One region of the Comamonas sp. CMM02 genome, then DNA from elsewhere that is predicted to be linked to it. Evidence: riboswitches for the same ligand, from Rfam matches in the RefSeq annotation. Region 1 holds a riboswitch; each other region holds the start of a gene.
What was found. A riboswitch is a leader RNA that binds a small molecule or an ion and turns the genes downstream of it on or off. The one in region 1 is predicted to bind cobalamin.
Positions count from the first base shown of each region.

Region 2: linked by a shared signal. The riboswitch ahead of cobO (cob(I)yrinic acid a,c-diamide adenosyltransferase) and the one ahead of IB213_RS15735 (TonB-dependent receptor domain-containing protein) in region 1 are both predicted to bind cobalamin.
Region 3: linked by a shared signal. The riboswitch ahead of IB213_RS07400 (TonB-dependent receptor) and the one ahead of IB213_RS15735 (TonB-dependent receptor domain-containing protein) in region 1 are both predicted to bind cobalamin.

Region 1 covers NZ_JACUZW010000005.1:95,327-102,713, reverse strand. Annotated here, with positions in the region: gene fnr (fumarate/nitrate reduction transcriptional regulator Fnr) at 1-253, opposite strand, end outside; gene hemN (oxygen-independent coproporphyrinogen III oxidase) at 490-1,869, shown strand; gene IB213_RS15750 (sulfite exporter TauE/SafE family protein) at 1,875-2,588, shown strand; gene IB213_RS15745 (cell division protein ZapA) at 2,813-3,340, opposite strand; gene IB213_RS15740 (DUF904 domain-containing protein) at 3,337-3,549, opposite strand; cobalamin riboswitch at 3,735-3,976, shown strand; gene IB213_RS15735 (TonB-dependent receptor domain-containing protein) at 4,149-5,885, shown strand; gene IB213_RS15730 (cobyrinate a,c-diamide synthase) at 5,950-7,338, shown strand; gene IB213_RS15725 (bifunctional adenosylcobinamide kinase/adenosylcobinamide-phosphate guanylyltransferase) at 7,351-7,387, shown strand, end outside.
Region 2 covers NZ_JACUZW010000003.1:216,132-223,518, forward strand. Annotated here, with positions in the region: gene IB213_RS10495 (cytochrome c) at 1-639, shown strand, start outside; partial or broken gene IB213_RS18410 (IS5/IS1182 family transposase) at 690-847, shown strand; partial or broken gene IB213_RS18090 (hypothetical protein) at 872-1,093, shown strand; tRNA gene IB213_RS10505 (tRNA-Ser) at 1,135-1,224, opposite strand; gene IB213_RS10510 (SDR family oxidoreductase) at 1,396-2,151, opposite strand; gene IB213_RS10515 (LysR family transcriptional regulator) at 2,475-3,389, shown strand; gene IB213_RS10520 (hypothetical protein) at 3,607-3,825, opposite strand; cobalamin riboswitch at 4,103-4,322, shown strand; gene cobO (cob(I)yrinic acid a,c-diamide adenosyltransferase) at 4,444-5,070, shown strand; gene IB213_RS10530 (ABC transporter substrate-binding protein) at 5,154-5,948, shown strand; gene IB213_RS10535 (iron ABC transporter permease) at 5,945-6,985, shown strand; gene IB213_RS10540 (ABC transporter ATP-binding protein) at 6,985-7,387, shown strand, end outside.
Region 3 covers NZ_JACUZW010000002.1:483,601-490,987, reverse strand. Annotated here, with positions in the region: gene IB213_RS07425 (methylglyoxal synthase) at 1-553, opposite strand, end outside; gene IB213_RS07420 (alpha/beta hydrolase) at 646-1,500, shown strand; gene IB213_RS07415 (multidrug effflux MFS transporter) at 1,683-2,873, shown strand; gene miaA (tRNA (adenosine(37)-N6)-dimethylallyltransferase MiaA) at 2,915-3,928, shown strand; gene IB213_RS07405 (hypothetical protein) at 4,027-4,212, shown strand; cobalamin riboswitch at 4,306-4,531, shown strand; gene IB213_RS07400 (TonB-dependent receptor) at 4,658-6,592, shown strand; gene putP (sodium/proline symporter PutP) at 6,755-7,387, opposite strand, start outside.

The sequences.
Region 1 (7,387 bases):
CCATTTGAAAGCCCGTCACCTGATCCCGGCCATCTTCGGTTGCCACGCAAGTTTTGAAAAACCCCGTACGAATGGCATACAGCGACGTGAAGGCTTCTCCGTTGCGAAACAGCGTTGCTCCACGTTTGACTTTGCGGCGCGTTGCCACAATGTCATCAATGCGCTGCAACTGCTGCTCGCTCAGGCCCACGGGCATGCAGAGTTCGCGCAGATTGCAGTTGGAACAGGTTACTTTGATGGATGGTGGAGTCATGTACTCAAAAGCCCATATGTCTATGAGTAAGACGTAGGCTAGATGTTAAAAAAAATAGAAACGGAACTATCAGAGTGAAGAGCGCAGCCATGAATGATTTGAATCAAAGTGTGGCATTGGTTTTACGAATGATATGAATCAAATTGTGGCATTGCTTTTACATCGCCCCCTTGATTCAAGTCAAGGATAAACGTGGCTTATTGTTGCAAAGTAGGGGCAACAAGGAAAAAAGATTCATGACTGTAGTCACCCCCGAACTCTTGCGACGCTATGACGTGCCTGGTCCACGCTACACCTCTTACCCCACTGCTGACAGGTTTGTGGAGGCATTTGGTGATGATGACTATATCTTGGCGTTGAAGCAGCGCAAAGTGACCGCTGCGGCAAAGCAGCCAATGTCGCTCTACGTGCACATTCCTTTTTGTGAGTCCCTGTGCTACTACTGCGCCTGCAACAAGATTATTACCAAACACCATGAGCGTGCTGTCACCTACATGCGCTATTTGGAGCGCGAGGTGGATTTGCACCTGCAGCACTGTGGCCGTGGGCAAGTTGTCAGCCAGTTTCACGTCGGTGGGGGTACGCCCACTTTCCTTACGGATGAAGAGTTGCGCGAGCTGTGGCGCATGCTGGGTCAGCGTTTTGACTTTGATCCCGCTGGCGAATATTCGATTGAGGTAGATCCAAGGACGGTGACGCGTGAGCGCTTGGCGGTGCTCAAAGAGATCGGGTTTAACCGCCTGAGCTTTGGTGTTCAGGATTTTGATCCTGAGGTGCAAAAAGCGGTGCACCGTGAACAGCCTGCAGAGCAGGTGTTTGATCTGGTGGCAGCATCTCGTGAGCTGGGCTTTGAGTCGATCAATGTCGATTTGATTTACGGCTTACCCAAGCAGAATGCAGAGTCATTTGCCCGCACATTAAAGCAGGTTGCGGCGTTGCGCCCAGATCGTATTGCCCTGTATGCCTATGCACATTTGCCCGAGCGTTTCAAGCCGCAGCGCCGTATCTTGCAAGAAGACCTTCCTTCTGCGCCCGACAAAGTAAGCATGCTGTCTTCTTCCATCGAGAGCTTCATCGCTGCAGGCTATGTGTATGTGGGGATGGATCACTTCGCCTTGCCTGAAGATGCGCTGGCGATTGCTAAACGGCAAGGACGCCTGCACCGTAACTTCCAGGGCTATAGCACGCAACCGGATTGTGATTTGATCGCGCTGGGTGTGTCTGCAATTGGTCGTGTTGGGGCCACTTACAGCCAGAATGCGAAGACCTTGGAAGAGTATTACGACTTGCTCGATCAAGATCGTCTGCCCGTTGTTCGAGGTTTGGCGTTAACGCGAGACGACACCATTCGCCGGGCCGTAATCATGACCATCATGTGTCAAGGCGAAGTACTCTATGAATCCATTAACAGCGCTTGGCTGATCGATTTTAAAAAGTACTTTGCGACAGAGATTGAAGCTCTGGCCTCTCAGCAAGAAGAGGGTCTGGTTGAGATCGTGGACGACTGTATCAAGGTAACAGCCAAAGGCTGGTTCTTTGTTCGCGGAGTTGCCCTGGTGTTTGACCGTTATTTGCAAGCAGACCGCACCCGCGCAAGGTTCTCGCGGATCATCTGATCCTTATGGAATTTTCACTGGTCTGGACTGCATTTTTCATGGGGCTTGTTGGAGGACCTCATTGTCTTGCAATGTGCGCTGCCCCTTGCCATGCAGTCATACACGGGCATCACAAAGCCGTGCAAATGCACAGCATGCAGCAGAGCCATCCAGCGGCATTCAACTGGAGTGCCTTTCAATTTCATAGTGGACGCCTCGTAGGCTATGGCCTGCTGGGTGCGATTGCTGCATTGGCCATGGAGCAGATTGCATGGCTGTCTGATCGAACGTCTGCTTTGCATCCAGTGTGGGTGCTGATGCATCTGGCTATTTTGGCGTGGGGCCTGCTGATGCTGTTTCAGGGGCAGCAGCCTGTCTGGCTGGAACGCGCGGGCAGGGCGATGTGGAAAACCGTTCAACCGCTCCTGTCGATGCGCGGGGGTGTCCTTTTTGCGGGCATGGCTTGGACACTGCTGCCCTGTGGCCTGCTTTATTCCGCTATTTTGGTGGCAGCTCTCAGTGGCACCGCGCTGACGGGAGCGGCCAGCATGGTAGCTTTTGCTTGTGGCGGGGCGCTGTGGTTGATTGCTGCGCCTTATGCATGGCGCTGGCTGAGTGGGCGATTGAGCCTCTTGCGCTCTGGCTGGGGCGTGCGTGCAGCGGGGTTTATGCTGGTTGCTGTTTCTTTGTGGGCGCTGTGGATGGACTTGATTTATAAGCCATCAGTGTGGTGCCGCTAGATGGGCTGTCACTCAGCGAGAGTTTGCTGAAAAGCAGTGAAAGGTGTCTGCAAAGCCACCGAGCCCTCAACCTGAACCGGGGGTTCAGGTGGGCGAGAGCAGCCCAGCGTTGGGTTCGTCTAACGCGAGACGATCACGCTTGCTAGGCAATGTATCAAGCCCGTGCTCAATGAGCATTGGTTCAAGGCAATATAAAGCCCGGCGGTTTGCAGACAGGATCGATTTTACAGACTTTTTGATGCAGGCTGCACCAAGTCCATGTGCATGTCGTTGTCTAAGTTGGCACTAACCGTTTCCAGATCAGCACGGGGTGCAGATGCCACATTCTGCGACTCAGGATTCGCTGTTTCATCCAAATTTGCAGACGTTGTGCTGGCGGTTTCACTGTCCAGCACCTGGTTCAAACGTTGCAACAACTGATCTGCTACTGTGAGATCGTGGGCGGCCTGTAATTCCAGGCTGGTCAAGCGCTGCGCATCAATTTCTAAATCATTGCTTGGCATCGTGCCTTGCAGGGTTGCCAGCTGTTGCTGGAGAGCCTGAAGCTGATGGCGCAGTTCCAGATTTTCATAGGCCAAGTTCACGGCCAGCAAAACGCCCACACGCTCGCGCGAGCGCAGTTTGCTGCTGTCGCGCATTTGTTGGAACTGCTGGTCTACGCGTTCCACTGCCTCCATCAACTGTGACTCGTGGCCGTCAGGGCAGGTGAGCAGGTAGTCTTGGTGCAGGATCTGAATTTCTAGCTGGCTCACGGGGTCTCCTGATTGGCAGGCAGACGTTCAATCAAGTCACCCACGCGTGCGCGCGCTGCCTTTAGGCGCGACCGAAGCGAATCTCGCTCTTTATGCAAAGCTTCAATCTCTTGGTTGAGCAAGTGATTGGCGTGTTGCAGCGCTTCATACTTTTTCAATAGCAGCTCTACGCGCTCAGCAATGGGCTCAAGAATAGATGGTGTCGTCATGGATTGCTCTAATTGTAGGACTGCCACTTTGGCGTGAATTGCAAATTTATGGCAGATGGCAAGATATAGCTACCTGAGCTTGTTTCAAGCTGTCAATTGAGCCGCTGTTTTGCGCTGCTAAGTCAGGTGCCAATGTTGTTCACACGCACACATGCTTGGTGCCTGGTCTTGTCTGCCCCGTTAGAATCGACGTCTCAAATGTTGGTGCTCGCAACTTGGTTCACAAGTTTGCAGTTCAACGGGAAGCAGGGTGATGGTGCTGGCCTTCAGTGCCACCTAGCCTGCGCTGCCCCCGCAACGGTGAGTTCTTAGCGTTAGTCATACGCTCACCCATCATTTAAGCCACTGAATGCCTTGAACAAGCATTTGGGAAGGCGATGGCGTTGATGAACCAGCCCGGATACCGGCCAACACAGGTGTGTCTATTTTTGATGGACATGGTATTACCCATTGCTGGCGGGGAGGTCAGTACGGGTGGATTTCTCTGAATTTCTCAAATGAGTTTGTTTGAACAACGACGCTTGTGCGTCGCGTCGTCGTGTGCCTTGCGCCCTGTGAGCTTGGCGGTTGTCTTGGCTGCAGCACCATGGATCTCGTCCATGGCCGCTTCGCTGGATGAGGTGGTCGTCTCTGCCACACGCACAGAACAGCGTTTGTCAGACGTGCTGGCTGACATGACGGTGATTGGCCATGAGGAAATTGAACGCAGCGGCTTCAGCGATCTGGCGTCGATCTTGGCCCGTCAGCCAGGTGTGCAGCTGGTGCGGACCGGTGGTATGGGCTCGAGCACCAGCTTGTTCATGCGCGGCGCTAACAACCAGCACACAGCGGTGTTTGTGGACGGGATTCGCGTGGACTCGCAGTCCACAAGTGGCGGTATGGACTGGCAGACCATTCCCTTGGCAAGCATTGATCGCGTGGAGATATTGCGCGGGCCTGCGGCCGCTGTCTATGGCTCTGATGCCGTGGCAGGTGTGATTCAGATTTTCACTAAAAAGGGTGAAGCCGGTTTCTTGCCGCATATTGCGATTGGTTTCGGCAACCAAGGTACCCGCAAGGCAGATGCCGGGCTGTCGGGGGGGCAAGGCGCGTGGGACTACGCAGTTGGCGTGCAAACCGAGCGTACTGATGGTTTTGATGCAAAGACGACTGCCACCAGCAACCCGGATAAAGATGACTATCGCCTGCATGCAGCCAACGCGAAGCTGGGGTTTCAGCTGAACCGCGACCATCGCTTGGAAGCCACTGCGTTAACCAGCCAGTCCAATAGTGGCTACGACTCCACGCTGGCAGATGATCGCAGCAAGCGCAAGCTGGAAACTTTGGGGCTGTCATGGGCTGCGCAATGGAACCCGCTCTTGTCTAGCCGCATTTCCGTGAGTGAATCGAATGTGAAGTACGAGACTGTGACCAAGAGTCCCAGCTACACCGAGACAACGCTGCGTAATTATTTGTGGCAAAACGTTTTCAAGCATGGCAATGCAACGTTGACGGCCAATTTAGAGCGCCGTGAAGACAACTTGCAAAACAAGGATCTGGACGTGTCTGAGCGGGAACGTTCGCAAAATGCGCTGGCCCTGGGTTGGGGTTACCAGGGCAGTGTTCATTCGCTGCAATTGAATGTTCGCCACGACGATGACAGTGAATTCGGCGGGCAGAACACGGGCAGTGCAGCGTACGGGCTGGCGTTGTCTCCCACATGGCGTGCAACGGCCTCTGCGGGCACCTCTTTCCGTGCGCCCACGCTGTATCAGCGCTTTCACCGCATCTATGGTTCTGCTTCCCTGCAGCCCGAAGAAGGCAAAAATGCCGAAGTCGGACTGCATTGGAAGCAAGGTGGTGACAGCTTCTCTATGGTGGCCTATCGCAATCGTTTGACAAACCTCATCGAATACAACAGCAGCAGCAAAAAATACCAGAACGTTGCGCAGGCTGAACTGCAAGGCATCACCTTCGCCGCTGCCACACACTGGCTGGATGTGGACTGGACGGCATCTGTCGATTTCCAAACACCACGCAACCAAGAGACGGGACGCATTCTGGATCGACGAGCCAAGCGTTACGCCAATGTCAGTGCATATAAACAGTGGCTGGGCTGGATGCTTGGCGCCGAGATGCAGCTGGTGAGCAAGCGCAGTGAATTTGATTCCAAGAACAAGCGGTATGACTGGGCGGGTTATGGCTTGTTCAATCTGTCTGCTTCCAAGCCACTTGCCAGAGATTTCACGCTGACAGCACGTGTCGACAATTTGATGGATCGCGATTACGTGCTTGCCAAAGATTACGCTGCGGCAGGGCGCACTTTTTATGTGGGTCTGAAGTGGATGCCCCAGTAACTTAGCAAGGGCTGAACGCAGCAAGGCATGCTGTCATGCCCTGCTGCGAAACGAACAAGCGCGTATGAATTCTTCTCTTTCCTCTCATCGCTGTGTGGCACTGCTGGTGGCTGCGCCAGCCTCTGGGCAGGGCAAAACCACCGTGACCGCTGCTTTGGCGTGTTGGCATACGCGGCAAGGGCGCCGTGTTCGAGTGTTCAAGTGCGGGCCTGATTTTCTCGATCCTTACTGGCACCAGCTGGCCAGCGGTGCGACGGTGCACAACCTGGACGGCTGGATGGTCGGGATGGATGAAGTGCGTGCGCGTCTGTCGGCAGCAGCAGCAGAAGCTGACGTCATCTTGATTGAAGGCGTGATGGGGCTGTTTGATGGCAGCCCGACAGCGGCAGATCTGGCGGTGCAGCTGGGTATTCCCGTGTTGCTGGTGGTTGATGCATCAGCCATGGCAGGCAGCTTTGGTGCCTTGGTGCTGGGCATGCAGCAGTACCAGCCGGATGTGCCTTGGGCGGGCGTGCTGGCCAATCGTGTGGGCAGCAGCATGCATGCACAGATGCTGCAAAACAGCTTGCGTGATCCAGCGCTGTGGCTGGGTGCAGTACAGCGAATGGGTTCAGGCAAAGATGCTCAGTTGCTGCCCGAGCGACATTTGGGTCTGGTAGCTGCGCATGAGCTGCCTGATGCCATGGCGCGGCTGAATGCGGCCGCCGATGCGCTGGCTGAAACCCCGTTGGGGCAGATGGACTGGACAGATTGGCAGCGCTGGTCGGTGGAGTTTTCAGTGCCGGCCGATGGCACCCTCACTCCACCCGAGCCTTGGCTGCAAGGGCGCACGGTGGCCGTTGCCAGTGATGCAGCGTTTAGCTTTATCTACCCTGCAAATCTGGATTGTTTGCATGCGATGGGGGCCAGCCTGGCCTTCTTCTCCCCCTTGGCGGGTGAGCGGCTACCTGTGTGTGATGCTGTGTGGTTGCCTGGTGGCTACCCAGAGCTGCATGCCGATAAATTGATGGCCAATGTGGCGCTGCAGGCGGATTTGCTCGCCCATGTGCAAGCGGGCAAGCCCGTCTGGGCAGAATGCGGTGGCATGCTGGCGCTGGGCCATGGCATTGCTGATGCGCAAGGCGAGCATTCGCCCATGTGGGGTATTGTGCCGGGCACCGCACAGATGCAGCCACGTCTTGCCGGCTTGGGTATGCAGCAATGTGCGCTGCAAGCGGGCGTGCTGCGGGGGCACACCTTTCATTACTCGCGGTTTGTGTGCCAGGCCCCTGAAGTGGCGCGCACCAGTCGTGCTAACCAACGGGTGCAGCCCGACAAGGGCGAAGCCGTGTACCAGTACGGCAGCGTCTATGCCAGCTATTTTCATGCATGGTTTCCATCGCACCCACGAGCTATTGCAGCCTTGCTGGGGGCGGAAACTGTGCAATGGGATGAGCCCGTGCCGTCTGCATAATTGACAAACGATATGAATACTCTCAATAACAGCGCGATCGAGCCTTGGC
Region 2 (7,387 bases), on a different contig from region 1:
GGCGATTTGCTTCATACCGTGCGACAAGGCGTTTTTACGCACAGTGGTCAGCAGCGCATGCCTAGTTTTGCATCACAAATGACGGTGGCACAAACGTGGGAATTGCTGCATTTTTTGCGAGCGCAGGCTGCAGGGCAGCTGCTGCAACTGTCGGGCAACTGGGTCATGCCGATTGCATTGCCGAATATGCAACTTCACTGCCCGGGCCAAACTTGGCAACAGGTCAGTGATCTGCAGCAGCAGCGTGTTCGTTTGGTCGGTTTGGCCGATGTAAAAAGTGTTTTGCCTGATCCACGCATGCTCACCGTGTGGCTGCCTCCTGCAGATCAAAGTGCCAGTTTCATTCCCGCGCAAATCGATTGCATCGTCGCTTCGGCGACGGAAGCACGGCAGGCATTGTTCTGGCTGACAGGAACGGAAAATTTTACGCAAACGCAGTTATTGGCCGATAAAGCTGGCTGGTTACGTGCGCGCAATGACCGTGGTGCAGACAGTTGGAGTGAAGCAGATTTGGTATGCCGTGTGAACGAAGTGGTGCAAGGAGCGACACAAGAAGATAGCTTGACCCGGTTGCTGCGCAGCATGGACAGCCAGCCTCTTGTCTATGTCAAAGGCGGGAGCGTACATGGGCTGCAGTGATGGGGGCGTTGTTGCATAAATCGCTGTGCCGCAAACCGTAGGCTAGCGGCATGAGCCCTCCCAACAGACCTCGCTACCGGACCACGAACTGGAAAAGCAGTACAACGCCGCCCTCAAGGCCCGTCGATCAATGTCAATTTGGTTGGACAAGCGCATGGCCTGGTTTGCCACTACCAGCGGCAAACGCGGGCGAAGCCCGGGATTCTCTGGGCGCTTGGGGCGCAGTATCTGAAAGCGCTGGATTGGCTACCACCGGCGAAGTCTGGTGCAAGCGAAGATGAACTGCATCAAAAGGCGGGACGAGCGAGTGATGTCTCGCACCTTTGAGCGCCAAGTCAACGAGCTGCACATCCGAGCAGCCACATTGAATCGATTGACTGAACTGGGCCGCCCTCAGACGGCCGGGGTTTGGGGTAACTCGCCGCAAACTGGATTTATGCAACCACGCAGATAAAAACAAAAGCCCCGTCTATTGCTAGACGGGGCTTGATTTCTTGGCGGAAGGGGCGGGATTCGAACCCGCGGTGGGGATTAACCCACACACGCTTTCCAGGCGTGCGACTTAAGCCACTCATCCACCCTTCCTGGCAACATAGCAATGCTACGTGCTGAATGTAAAAGCCAAGCTGATGCTTGGCTTTGTATTTTCAAGCAAAAAGAAGAAATTGTGAATACTTCTTGGTGCTTCAAAACAAGTTCAATTGTAGCGCAGTTTGGCCGCATGAAAATGAAAGTGGCGCGCCTCACCCGTGGCGTTCAGGCGAAACCGCCGTTGGCACGCACGATCTGGGAATTGACCCATCCACCATCCTCGCTGGCCAGGAATGAAACCACTCGTGCAATGTCTTCGGGATGCCCCAGACGCTCCAGTGGTGTGGCCTTGCTGAGTTGAGCAATTTGCTCATCGCTCTTGCCACTGAGAAACAGCTCTGTGGCAACAGGGCCAGGCGCCACGGCATTGACCGTAATGTTTCTGCCGCGCAACTCGTTGGCCAGAACATGCACCAATCCTTCAACGCCAGCTTTGGCTGCAATATAGGGTCCGTATTGCGGGAAAGACTTGGCAATCACGCTGGTTGAGATTGCAACAATGCGGCCGTTGGCCTGCAGGTGCTCAGCTGCATGGGCCAGGACCAGAAAAGCGCCTCGCAAATTGGTATGAATGGCGCGGTCAAAAACCTCGATGCTGTCAGCAGCGATGGGTGCCAGGGGCATCGCACCAGCGCTATGCACAACGACGCTGGGGGTGCCGAAGGATTCGAGCGTGGTGGCAAAAAGCCGCTGCACCTCGTCGGGTTCAGATACGTCGGCCTGTACAGCAATGGCTGCGCCGCCAGCTTCTTCAATCGTCTGCACCACTTCCTGTGCCTTGGCAGTGTTGCCAGCGTAGTTGACGACAATGTTGAAGCCATCAGTTGCCAGGCGCAGGGCAATGGCACGGCCAATGCCTCGCGAAGCTCCCGTAACAATGGCGGTCAGTTTGGGGGGTGTGATGCTAGAAAGCTTATGCATGATCAATCCTTGAAATGGCAGCAGGCGCAAGAGCACAAGACAACCGCAACGCAACCCCAGGCATGGTGGCAAGCGTTGCCTTGACAGCTTGATCTGTGAAGGCAGCGCTAGACACATTCTGAGGCTCAACTGCAAAAAATCGGTTTACGTTCATGGCTCAATGCTTACGGTGAATGCGAGAAGGTGCACTGAGGCACGGCGCTTTTCAGTCCAAAGAGCGTGTTGCTCGTGGGGCATGAACGCAATGATCGTGATTGACTGCAAATGAATAAATGGTATGAAATTGACTTGTTAATTCAAAAAAAGCCAACAATCAATATTTCATGGATCGCTTCAGCGCTTTGCAACTTTTCACTCGCATTGTGGAGCTGGGCAGCTTTACTCAGGCAGCCAGCGCTTTGAATATTCCACGCGCAACGGCAACGCATGCCATCAAAGAATTAGAAAAAAAGCTGGGTGCGCGCTTGCTGGATCGCACCACGCGGCAGGTCAAACCTACTTTGGATGGGCAATCTTTCTACGAACGCAGCAAGCAGATACTGCTCGATCTGGAAGACGCACAAGCGTCTCTGAGTACGCATATCAAAAACCCCCATGGAACCCTGCGGCTGGATTTGCACGGAGCGCATGCCACGCTGATCATCTTGCCGCGCATTGGCCAGTTCAGGGCACTGTATCCACAGATTGACGTGGTCATCAGCAGTGGCGACCGCCTGGTCGATCTGGTCAAGGAGGGTATCGATTGCGTCGTACGCGCAGGCCATCCGCAAGACTCTTCGCTGGTTGCTCGCAAGCTGGCCGACATGCAGGAAATCATCTGTGCCAGCCCTGAATATCTGGCGCGACATGGCATGCCTGTACATCCCCGTGAACTGCAGGCACACCAGGGTGTTGGATTTTTCTCCAGAGGCAGCAGCAGTCGCTACCCTTTCACGGTCATTGTGGATGGGCAGGTCGCCGAATTTGAAGCGAGCGGCTGGCTCTCAGTCAACGATGCAGAGTGCTACACCAGTGCAGCACTTGCCGGTTGTGGACTGATACAGGCCCCCCGCTTTCGCCTGCAAGAGCACCTGCAAGCCGGGCGTCTGGTGCAAGTGCTTGAAAAATGGATGTGTCCTGCGCGTCCGGTTTTTGCGCTGTATCCATTTCACCATCAGCTTTCACCCAGAGTGCGGGTGTTTATCGATTGGGCCTGTGGTGTGTATGAAGACAGGTTCACTCCAGCGCAGGCTGGCTAATGTCACCTCAAGCATTGAAATGTGGTTCCGAACGCCGGGGGCTTGTCTGAGGGGGTGCTGCGCGCCATGTGCGTGCATTCTTTCGCTGGCTCGGGTGCTGCTGCTTCCAAGGCCTTGTGCCTTCAGGCGCACTCGCGATATGTGCCAGTTTGCAAGTACTGCCCATCTGCAGCGAAGGCCTCCAAAAGCGGCTGATATGGGCGTTCAGGAGATGGGCTCAGCACAAGGCAACGTTGTCGGCATCCAGTGACGGTGGGCGTAAAAGATCTTCGTTCACCCCCATCTCCAGGCTGGCGCGCTCGACAGCTTGCCAAAGTGTCGCTGGCATTTGCAGTATCTCTTCAGGGGACTCAGCACTGGCAATCCAGGCACTGATTTCACGGTGCTGTTCATGGGTCAGCAAGTCAAGATTCAGCATTTCGTCGATTGTTTTCATTGTTTGGCGATGGGTGATTTTTAGACGGACACTCATCCAAGATGGTGCCAGATGCTGTCAAAACTAGAGCCGCGTGCTTGCCAATTACCAATTTAAGGCCGGGAATGCGAAGTATTGCCTCAACGGCCTTACCTGCCTCACAGGGCGCTTGGCACGACTGAACTCCAATGGCCGCAATGTCGTGCACATGGCCAAGAGTGTTTTTGCAGCGCCAGTCTGGCAGTGGGGATGCGCGGCACGGTCTCTGTGCACCAGATGTCTGGCATCTGACTCTTATAATCAGCGCCTACGAACGGGAGTCCTGCCGCGCAAACGCACGGCGGGGTGAAACGGGAAGTCCGGTGACCTCAAGGCTTTGGCCTTGAACATTCCGGCGCAGCCCCCGCTGCTGTAAGCCTGACAGACACACTTTAATGCCACTGGATGACATATCCGGGAAGGCGGTGTGCCCTGAATGACGGCGAGCCAGAATACCGACCTGTTCGAACGCAGTTGTATGCCACGGGGTGTGGGCCGTTTGCTGACAGGCCCAGTCTCACCTCATTGTGTGGCCCAGGCCCGCCGCACACATCTCCTCCTCCTTGCATGCCTTTCATCGTGTAATGGCTCGGGGAGAGCATGGACGAACAGTTCAAACAGCTGCATGCCGGGCGCATGCAGGAAAAAAAGGCACAGGTTCTGGCCGCAGTAGAGCGTGCCCAGACAGAGCGTGGCATCGTTGTGCTGCTCACAGGCCATGGCAAAGGCAAGACGACTTCTGCATTTGGCATGCTGTACCGCGCACTGGGACACGGGCTGCGTGCGGGTGTGGTGCAGTTCATCAAAGGCACGCACGCTACGGGTGAAATCACGTTCTTGCACCACCTTGGTCTGCTCGGTCAAGGGCCAGCGTCTCAGGTGCAATACCACGCCATGGCAACAGGTTGCACCTGGCAGCGCAGCGACTGGGATGCCGACAAGCCCGCAGCCGATATAGCGTGGCAGGCAGCGCAACGCATGCTCTGTGATGACAGCCTGCGTCTGGTGGTGCTCGATGAATTGACTTTCATGCTGCAGTACGGCTATCTGCAGATGGAGCACGTACTGCAAGCCATCAGAAACCGGCCACAAGGGCAGACGGTGGTGATAACTGGTCGCTCTGCGCACGCGCAGCTGACAGCGCTGGCAGACACCGTCAGTGACATTGCAGAGACCAAACATGCATTCAAAGCCGGGGTCAAGGCACAAGCGGGCGTAGATTTCTGATGCGCTGGACTTTGCCTTCATGCGCGGTCGTGGCATTTTTGTGTGGGCCTTTGTGGGCTGATACGGCTCAGCTGCCAACTCTCATGTCCACCAATATCTGTGCCGATACCCTGGCATTGAGTCTGGCTGATCCTTCGCAAATTCTTTCGCTCTCGCGTCAGAGCCAAGATGCGCAGCGCTTTTCCATGGTGGCCCAGGCTAAAAAATTCCCGTCGAACTTAGCTACCGCAGAAGATGTGCTGCACAGCAAGCCGCACATTGTGCTGGCCTCGCGCCGCTGGAATGCCCGCCACCAGACGGCACTGCTCAAACGGTACAACGTCCAGATCGTGACCGTGCCATTTCCCACCGATTGGGACGGCATCTTCAGCAGCACCCGCCAGATAGGCAAAGCCCTGGGCAGAGAGCCGGCCGCGCAAGAGCTGCTGGAGAGTCTGTCGCTGCGTTTAGCGCAATTGCACCAAACTGCGCGCCCGTTCAATGCCCTGTATTTGCGGCCCAATGGTGGAAGTGCTGGCAAGCAGACCCATGTGGATGCGGTGCTCACGGCCGCTGGACTGCGCAACCACGCCACAGCACTGGGCCTGCATGGATGGGGGCGCATTGATCTGGAACGCATCGTGCACAACCCTCCAGATATTTTCATCACCCCCGGTCTGGTCAACGACGTGGCATATGCCCGCTCTGGACTGAGCCGCCATCCACAGATGCAAAAGCTGCTCCAGCGCATTCCAGTGGTGGCCTTGGCGCATAACGACTGGGGTTGCAGCAACTGGCTGTTGATTGAAGCGGCAGAGTCGGTAGCCGCGCAGGTGGATGCCTTGCAGCTGCCATTGACCAGCACTCAGACTCTGGCGCACGAGGTGGGCAAACCATGAATGCAATCCCCGTGCGAGCTGGGCTGTCAAATTTCTCGAATGCCTGGGTTTTGAATGGTGCTCTATTGGCAGTGCTGCTGATGCTCAGCTGTATCTCGCTGGGCATCGGCTCGGTGTCCATCGGCGTCACCGACTGGTGGTCTGTGATCCTGCAGCAGCAGGCCACTGATTTGGCGCTGCGGCACCAGTCAATCATGCAGGAAATCCGCCTGCCCAGGGTCGTGCTGGCAGTGCTGGTGGGCATGTCGCTGGGCATGGCCGGGGCAGCTTTGCAAGGGCTGCTGCGCAACCCGCTGGCCGAACCGGGTCTGCTGGGTGTCAGCTCCAGCGCTGGTTTGGGCGCCGTGCTGTGCATCTATTTTGGGCTGTGGCACTGGAACGCCTGGCTGCTGCCCACCGTGGCTATGGGCTGTGCAGCAGCGGCAACCACGGTGCTCTACCGTATTGCCAGCAAAGGCGCGAGCAACCTCACCTTGATTTTGGCGGGTGTCGCCATGTCGTCGCTGGCTGCTGCCTTGACATCTCTGGCGATCAATCTGGCACCCACGCCCACCGACATGCAAGACATCGTGCTATGGCTGATGGGGTCTCTGGCAGACCGCAGTTTTGATGAGGTGCGCCTGTGTCTGCCGTTTATCGCGCTGGGCCTGCTGATACTGGCCTTCAGTGGCCGCCAGCTCGATGCGCTGACGCTGGGTGAAGATGAAGCGGCCAGCATGGGCGTGAATTTGCCGCGACTGCGTGCACAAATCATTGCAGGCACCGCGTTGTGCGTGGGGGCCAGCGTGGCGGTCACCGGCTCCATTGGCTTTATCGGGCTGGTGGTGCCGCACCTGTTTCGCGGTCTGGTCGGGTATCGACCTTCACGGCTGATGCTGCCCAGCGCTCTGGGTGGCGCAGTGCTGTTACTCAGCGCTGATATTGCGCTGCGACTGCTCAGTGGCCGGGTAGAGCTGATGCTGGGCGTAGTCACAGCCTTGATTGGTGCCCCGTTCTTCTTTTATCTGGTGGTGCGTGAGCGCTGGAGGAGCCGCTGATGCGCACACTGGCCATTGAATCGCTGCAGGTTGACTGGGCTGGCAAGACCTGTGTGAAGGATTTGTCCTTTGAGGTGCAGTCCGGTGAGCTTTTCGCATTGATAGGCCCCAATGGGGCCGGAAAAAGCACGGTGCTGCGTGCTATCGCGCAATTGCTGCCACACCAGGGCCGGGTGCTGCTGGATGGTCAGGACCTGGGGCGTCTTGCACCGGGCCAGCGGGCCAAACGGCTGGCTTATCTGTCTCAGGGTGACCAGGTAGCCTGGCCTTTGCAGGTGCGTGACTTTGTGGCGTTGGGGCGTTTGCCGCACCAAAGCCGGTTTGGCATCCGCTCAGCTTCAAGCGCCGATGAGCAGGCCATTGATACAGCGCTGAGCGCGATGCACCTGCAAGCTTTTCAGC
Region 3 (7,387 bases), on a different contig from region 1:
GGCGCTTGAAGCGCGAGAGCAGCTCAAAGTTGTGTGCCGCAAACTCCAGCATGGCGGGCTTCATGGCATCGTGGGCAATCAGTGCCAGCGTGTGGCTGGCATAGTCATGAAAGCGGTCTGCATGCCGGTCGCGCACCAGGCCTGCATGGATGCGCTCCATCTCTATCCAGTCGCGTGCACTGGCTACGGTCGACAAAAAGGGCTTGCCATGAATGACGCACTGGCGCTTCAAGGCCAGCGCTTCCGGAAAAATAGAAGACGGGTCGACCGGGTCAGTCAGGTAAATGGCACCATCGAGCGTGCGCCCCTCACCCATTCCGACCACCTCGGCCACCAGCTTCATCAAGCCGCCCTCGCGGCCATAGGGGTAGCGCACCAGCCCCGGGTAGCGGTGCATCATGTCTGCTGCAGCAATGGCATCGTAAGTGCGCCCCACAGCGTGCAGGCCCAGGTTCAATTCACGAATGCCTGACTCACACGCCCGCAGCAAATCAAACAGGGCGGCGTCTTCGGTCTGGTGATGGAGCCGGTTGGCGGCAAGGCCTAAAAGCATGGTCTGATTCATCCTTAACAACACAGGCACTTGGTCGTGCACACTTGCCGGCAAGCATAGACCCAAAATACCAACCTATGAAACTGTCCGGGATGACTTCGCCTCCAGCACTGCGCACCTTGGCGTGGACCTGCGCTGTTGCGCTGGCACTGACGATTGCAGGCTGCTCGGCCCTCGATGCCAAGCAGCGCGAGATGATCTTTCAGCCCAGCGACCGCATCTGGCAACGCGCCAATATGCAGGGCATGGACGATGTGTGGATCAGCTTTCGCAGCCAGCACGCACAGCAGGACGTGCGCCTGCATGGTTTGTGGCTCCCCCACCGCAACCCCGAAGCACCCGTGATGCTGTATCTGCACGGTGCCCGCTGGAACGTCACAGGCTCTACGCTGCGCATGCGCAATATGCACAGCTTGGGCTTTTCGGTGCTGGCCATTGATTACCGGGGCTTTGGCCAGACCAAACCCAAAGAGCTCCCCTCTGAAATCACCGCACGCGAAGATGCCTTGGCCGCATGGCAATGGCTAGCGCAGCATCACCCCGATCAGCCTCGCGTTATCTTTGGCCACTCGCTCGGTGGCGCCATTGCGATTGACCTGGCCACGCGCGTCAACGATGAGCAAGCGCTGATTGTGGAAGCCACTTTCACCAACATTCGTGACATGGCGCGTGGTTTTCAATGGGGCTGGCTGCCTGTGGGGCCGCTGATCACGCAAAAGTTCGACTCGCTGTCCAAAATCAAGCAAGTGGGCAGCCCCGTGGTCGTGGTGCATGGCAGTGCCGACGCCCTGATACCGCAGGCGCAAGGGCAGCAGCTGTATGAAGCCGCCATCGGGCCCAAGCAATGGGTTTTAGTAGATGGCGGCACCCACCACAGCACCAACAGCGCAGGCCTGCCCCAGTACCGCGCTGCATTAAGCCAGCTGCAAAGCTTAAAAAATCCATAGCTGCTGGTGCTTGCCAGACAAGCATCAACAGCATTTTTGGCATCTGTTCTATCCAAGCGACACCACGCCCAGGTGGTTCTGCTAGCCTGCGCAAGACCGTTGGTCGACGGTCTTTTGTTTGCTACCTGGTACGTGTCTCTGTGTCATCTTCTCCTGCTTCGGTTACCGCATCTACTGCGGCCATGTCCCCGCTTTTCATCATCGGCTTGCTGGCCCTGCTGCTGGGCTTTCAGCCGCTGACCACCGATTTGTACCTGCCCGCCATGCCACTGCTGGCGCAGCAGCTCGATGCCTCCGTGTCACAGACACAAACCACGTTTTATGCACTGATTTTGGCCTTTGGCTGCTCACAGCTGGCATGGGGCCCTGCGTCTGACCGCTGGGGCCGTCGCCCCATCTTGCTGACAGGCATTGGCTTGTATGTGCTGGCAGCTCTGGGCTGTGTTTTCGCCCCCGACATGGATGCCTTGATCGCTTTTCGCGCACTGCAGGGCGCGGCCATGGGGGCGGTTGTCATGGCCGCACGCGCCATCGTGCGTGATCTGTACCAGCCTGTGCAAGGCGCTCAGGTCATGTCCAAAGCCTTGTCTGGCCTTGGCGTGCTGGCCTGCTGCAGCCCTTTGATTGGCAGCTGGCTGGCCATTCATGTGGGCTGGCGCTCCACCATGGCGGTGCTGGCTGTGGTGGGTATTGCCACCTGGCTGCTGGTGTGGCTGCGCTTTCAGGAAAGCATGCAGCACTTCAATCCACACGCACTGCAGCCACAGCGGCTGTGGCACAACTGGAGCGCCATTGTGCGCAACCGCACCTTTTTAGCCTACACCGCCACCACCACCTGCTCCTATGCAGGGCTGGTCGTCTTTCTCACCGGCTCGCCCTTCACGTTCATCGATGCACTGGGCTGGACAGCCACCGACGTAGGCTGGCTGCTGGCTGCCAATGGCGTGATCTATATCGGCGGCACCATGCTGTGCCGCAAACTGCTGCCACGCATGGGCGTGCGCAATACCGTGGCTGTGGCCGGTGCGCTGGCCATGCTGTGCGCCGTGCTGCTCATCGCGCTGGCTTTGGCCGATGTACGCAACGGCATGGCCTACGCCTGCGTGTGCCTGCTGTTTCCCATTGCCCACGGCATTCAGCAACCCTGCGGGCAAAGCGGTGCTGTCAGCACCTTCCCCAAAGCTGCAGGCATGGCCTCTGCCCTGAACGGCTGCATCATGATGCTGTTTGCCTTTGCCACCGGGCAAATTCTGGGACGCAGCTTCAATGGCACTGTGTACCCCTTGGTTTTCGGACTGGGATTCTGGTGTTTGGCCGCAGCCTTGGCATCATGGACGCTGGTGCGCCGCCACGGTGCCCCCAGCGCGCATTAAGGCACGCTGGTTTGGTTTGAACCGCTTTTCGTTTGCTGATCTTGACTGCCTCCACCCACACACTGCCCTGCATTGCCATTGCAGGCCCGACCGCCTCTGGCAAAACCAATGCTGCACTGGCGCTGGCCGCCGTTCTTGCTCAACGCGGCCAGGCCAGCGAAATCATCAGCGTGGACTCTGCACTGGTCTATCGCACCATGGACATCGGCACTGCCAAGCCCTCCGCCCAAGAGCAGGCGGCGGTGCCCCACCACCTGATTGATATTCTGGACCCCCTGCAGTCCTACAGCGCTGCGGAGTTTGTTCAAGACACCCAGCGTCTGGCTGGTGAAATCCGTGCACGCGGCGCAATTCCACTGCTGATAGGTGGCACCATGCTGTACTTCAAAGCCTTGCTCGATGGCATAGATGACATGCCTGCCGCAGACCCCGAAGTACGCGCCCAGCTGGATGCGCAGGCTGCAGAAATAGGCTGGCCAGCCATGCATGCACAGCTGGCCAAGGTAGACCCGGAGACTGCAGCACGCCTGGCCCCAGCAGACAGCCAGCGCATTCAGCGTGCGCTGGAGGTGTGGCATGTCTCCGGTCAACCGCTGTCCAGCTTTCATCAATCCAAAAAAAGAGCTGAAAACGCACAGCCTGCGTTCGATTGCACCCTCTTTTCTTTAGAACCCAATAACCGCGCCTGGCTGCACGAGCGGATTGCCCAGCGCTTTGACGACATGCTGCAAGCCGGCTTTCTGGACGAGGTCAAGGCCCTGCGCGCACGCGGCGACCTGCACCTTGATGTCTCCAGCATGCGCTGCGTGGGCTACCGTCAGGTGTGGGAAGAGCTGGACTGGCAAGAACGTCAGGGCAAGCCGAGCATCAACATGCATCTGGTGCGTGAAAAAGGCATTGCCGCCACCCGTCAGCTGGCCAAGCGCCAGATCACCTGGCTGCGCAGCATGCCCCAGCGCCACACCATTGCCTGCGATGACCCCATGGCCACCATGCATCTGGTGCAAGCAGCCTTGTCTGTGGTGCAGGCTGCCCAGGCACCCTCCAAAGCCTGAATGACCTCATGTGCAGGGTGCTCAACCTACGTTCTGACACACGGCTGCGCCTTGTGCAGGCCTAGGATGCATGTATTTGCTGGATCAAGGAGCCGCCCATGCCAAGCCCCCGCTTTTCGTTATTACCGCGCTGTCTCAGCTATGCAGCGCTGGCTGCCAGCCTGCTGATCTTGTCTGGCTGCGCGCAGGACCATTACTACCAGCCCTCTGAAACATCAGCCAGCCAGAAAAGTGGCGTAACGGTGTACGGTGAGATTGACACCAGCGTAGTGCGTACACGCTAGCTAGCCCTAGAGCCTGCAGCTACAGGCCGTCAGCATTGCGCTGCGACGGTTACCAAACGCTACGTTATCATTCACTAACTGCTCCCAATAGGGAGCAGTTTTTACGTGATCGGTGCCCACAAGCTGTTCTAGCAAGGGTTAAACGGGAAACAGGTGCGCTACACCCACTGGTGCCAGCCATGCCTGTGCTGCCCCCGCAACGGTAAATGCGATTAACTGCGTCATCAAACCACTGGAGCCCTGGCTCTGGGAAGGGGACGCAGCTGCCTGACCAGACAACGCATGAGCCCGGAGACCGGCCGAAACGTACTTGAGCGGATGTGCTGCGGGGTAGCTCAGACGCGCACAGCATCCGCTGTGCGCTGAGCACCGGCCACGCAGCCCATCCATGTGCGGCACACCACATCTTGCGGGGACGCAAGCCGTGGTCAGATGGGTCTTCTTCATGTCATTCCGTTTTTCCCGGTGCTCACTGGCTGTGAGCGCCGCCTTGTCCGTGCTTGCGCACGGTGCCAGCGCCCAAGAAACTTTCAACACCCCGGTGACCGTGTCTGCTACCCGCATAGACATGAGCGACCAAGATGCGCCCTACGCCTCTGAAGTCCACACCCGCAGCGATATTGAACGCTCTGGCGCCAGCTCGCTGTTTGATTATCTGGCCCAGCAAACCTCGCTGCAGGTCACACCCAGCTACGGCAACCGCTACGCCCCCCAAATCAGCATGCGTGGCTACGGCAACGATGGCTTTCAGAACCTCGTCATCTCCGTCAATGGCCGCCGTCTGAACAATATCGACATGGCACCGCAGCTCATCGGATCGATTTCCCTGAGCGACATTGAACGCATTGAAATCACCAAGGGCAGCGGCGCTGTCATGTTCGGCGATGGCGCTACTGCCGGCACCATTCAGATTTACACCAAACCCCACAACGGCGTCAGTCTGGAGACCTATGCCGGCAATTACGGCAACCGTGGCGCGATTGCCACTGCAGGCCTGGTGCGTGAAAAGTTTGACCTCTCAGCCACGCTGGACCACAGCAAGGCCGGCGGCTTCAGCGACAAAGATCCTTCGGGCCACAAAGACCAGTCAGAAGCCAACACCTGGCGTTTCGCCGCTGGTGTCAAGCCCGTCGACAACCTGCGCTTGGACTTTGAAGCTGGCTCCTCGCACATTGATACGCGCTACCCCAGCTCACTGACACTCAAAGAGTTCAATGCCACGCCGGGCATGAACAAAAACAGCCTCTATACCCAGCAAAAACTGCAAACTGACCACTGGAGCCTGGGCGCTGACTACCAGCTCAACACGCAATGGAAGCTCTCTGCGCGCCACCACGCCGAGGACAAGTCTTCGCTGTACCCAGCCTCTAAGTTCGCCTCAGACTACCGCTACATCTCCAACGAGCTGGCCTTGCAATACCAAAATGATGCTGTGGTCATCAACGCAGGTTTTCAGGATTTTGATGGCGTGCGCTCACAAGTGGACAACCGCACGACCAAAGACAATCGCGCACTCTTCCTGCAGGGCCAGTACATGCTGGATGCGCTCACGCTGTCGGCGGGTGTTCGCCGGGAACAGGTCACATACCGCTACAGCCCAATCGCAGGCCAGTCCATTGAATCCGACAAACGCCTGACCTCTTGGGAGCTGGGCGCCAACCACCGCCTGTCGCCCCAGCTGGCCTTGTTCGCCAACTACAGCGATGCCTTTGTTACCCCCGATGTGGATCGCTTTTTCACCACAGACTGGATGACCGGCATCACATCCTTTAATGGTTTCATTGAGCCAGCCAAGGTACGAACGCTGACCGTGGGCGCCAACCACAACACCGAGCGCAACCGTCTGAAGTTGTCTGCTTTTTACGCGAAGCTTTCCGATGAAATCTATCTGGAACCCTTCTCGTTCAAAAACACCAACATCGACAAATCGCACAAATACGGTATTGAGCTGCAAGACCGCCTGCAAATCTCGCCCCGCGTGACTGGCCATATCAACTACGCATGGACGCGCGCCATCATTGACCGCGAGAACGATGGCGCCGGTGCATTCAACGGTAAGGAGCTGCCTGGCGTCTCCCGCCACAGCATTGTTGTGGGCCTGAATGTGCGTGTGGCAGAGCACGGCAACCTGCACCTGTCGCACACCTGGCGCAGCAGCACATGGGCAGCGGGTGACTTTGACAACAACAACGTGCAAAAACAGCGTGCGTTTCAAAGCACTGATGTCACCTACCGCCACCAGCTGGCCAAACACTTTGAGATGTACGCAGGCATCAGCAATCTGTTCGATCGCAGCAACGGCATCTGGGTGCGTGACGACGCCATTTACCCAGTGAACTTTGAACGCACCTGGAAACTGGGTGCGCGCATTCAGTTTTAAGCACCTTCACACAGGCTGATGTGCATGTCGCAATCCATGCAACATGCATAAAAACAGCTGCCAGCGCTTATGAAAAAAAGCACTGGCAGCTGTTTTTTTTAGCTCATTGCTTTGCCAGAGAAACTTCAGGGCAACGCAGCAGGCCTGCCTGCCAAAGCGGTCTCACTGCCCGTGCAGCGCCACTTCCTGCTCCACCTCGGCATGCATTTGATGCATGCGGCTCGAAGGTGCTTTGCCCAGCAGGCTGAACACCACCACCGAGATCGATGACAGCACAAAGCCGGGGATGATTTCGTACATGCGAAAGATCGGATACACCTCTTTGTGGGGCACGCCATACATCTTCCACAGCAGCACCGTGACGGCGCCCACAATCATGCCGGCCAACGCGCCATTACGCGTCATGCGGCTCCACAGCAGCGACAGCAGCACAATCGGGCCAAACGCGGCACCAAAACCGGCCCATGCATAGCTCACCATGCCCAGCACCATGGACTTGGGGTCTTGCGCAATCACAATCGCAATCACCGCAATCGCAAACACCATGGCACGGCCAAACCACACCAGTTGCTTGTCACTGGCTGTCTTGTGCAAAAAGGTTTTGTAGATGTCTTGCGTGAGGGCGCTGGAGCACACCAGCAACTGGCACGACAAGGTAGACATCACCGCCGCCAGCACAGCAGCCAGCAGCACGCCCGCAATCCACGGGTTAAACAGCAGCTTCACGGCCTCCAGAAACACCGTCTCTTCATTGGCATTCACCATGCCCGCCACATCAGGGCGCTGGCCAAAAAA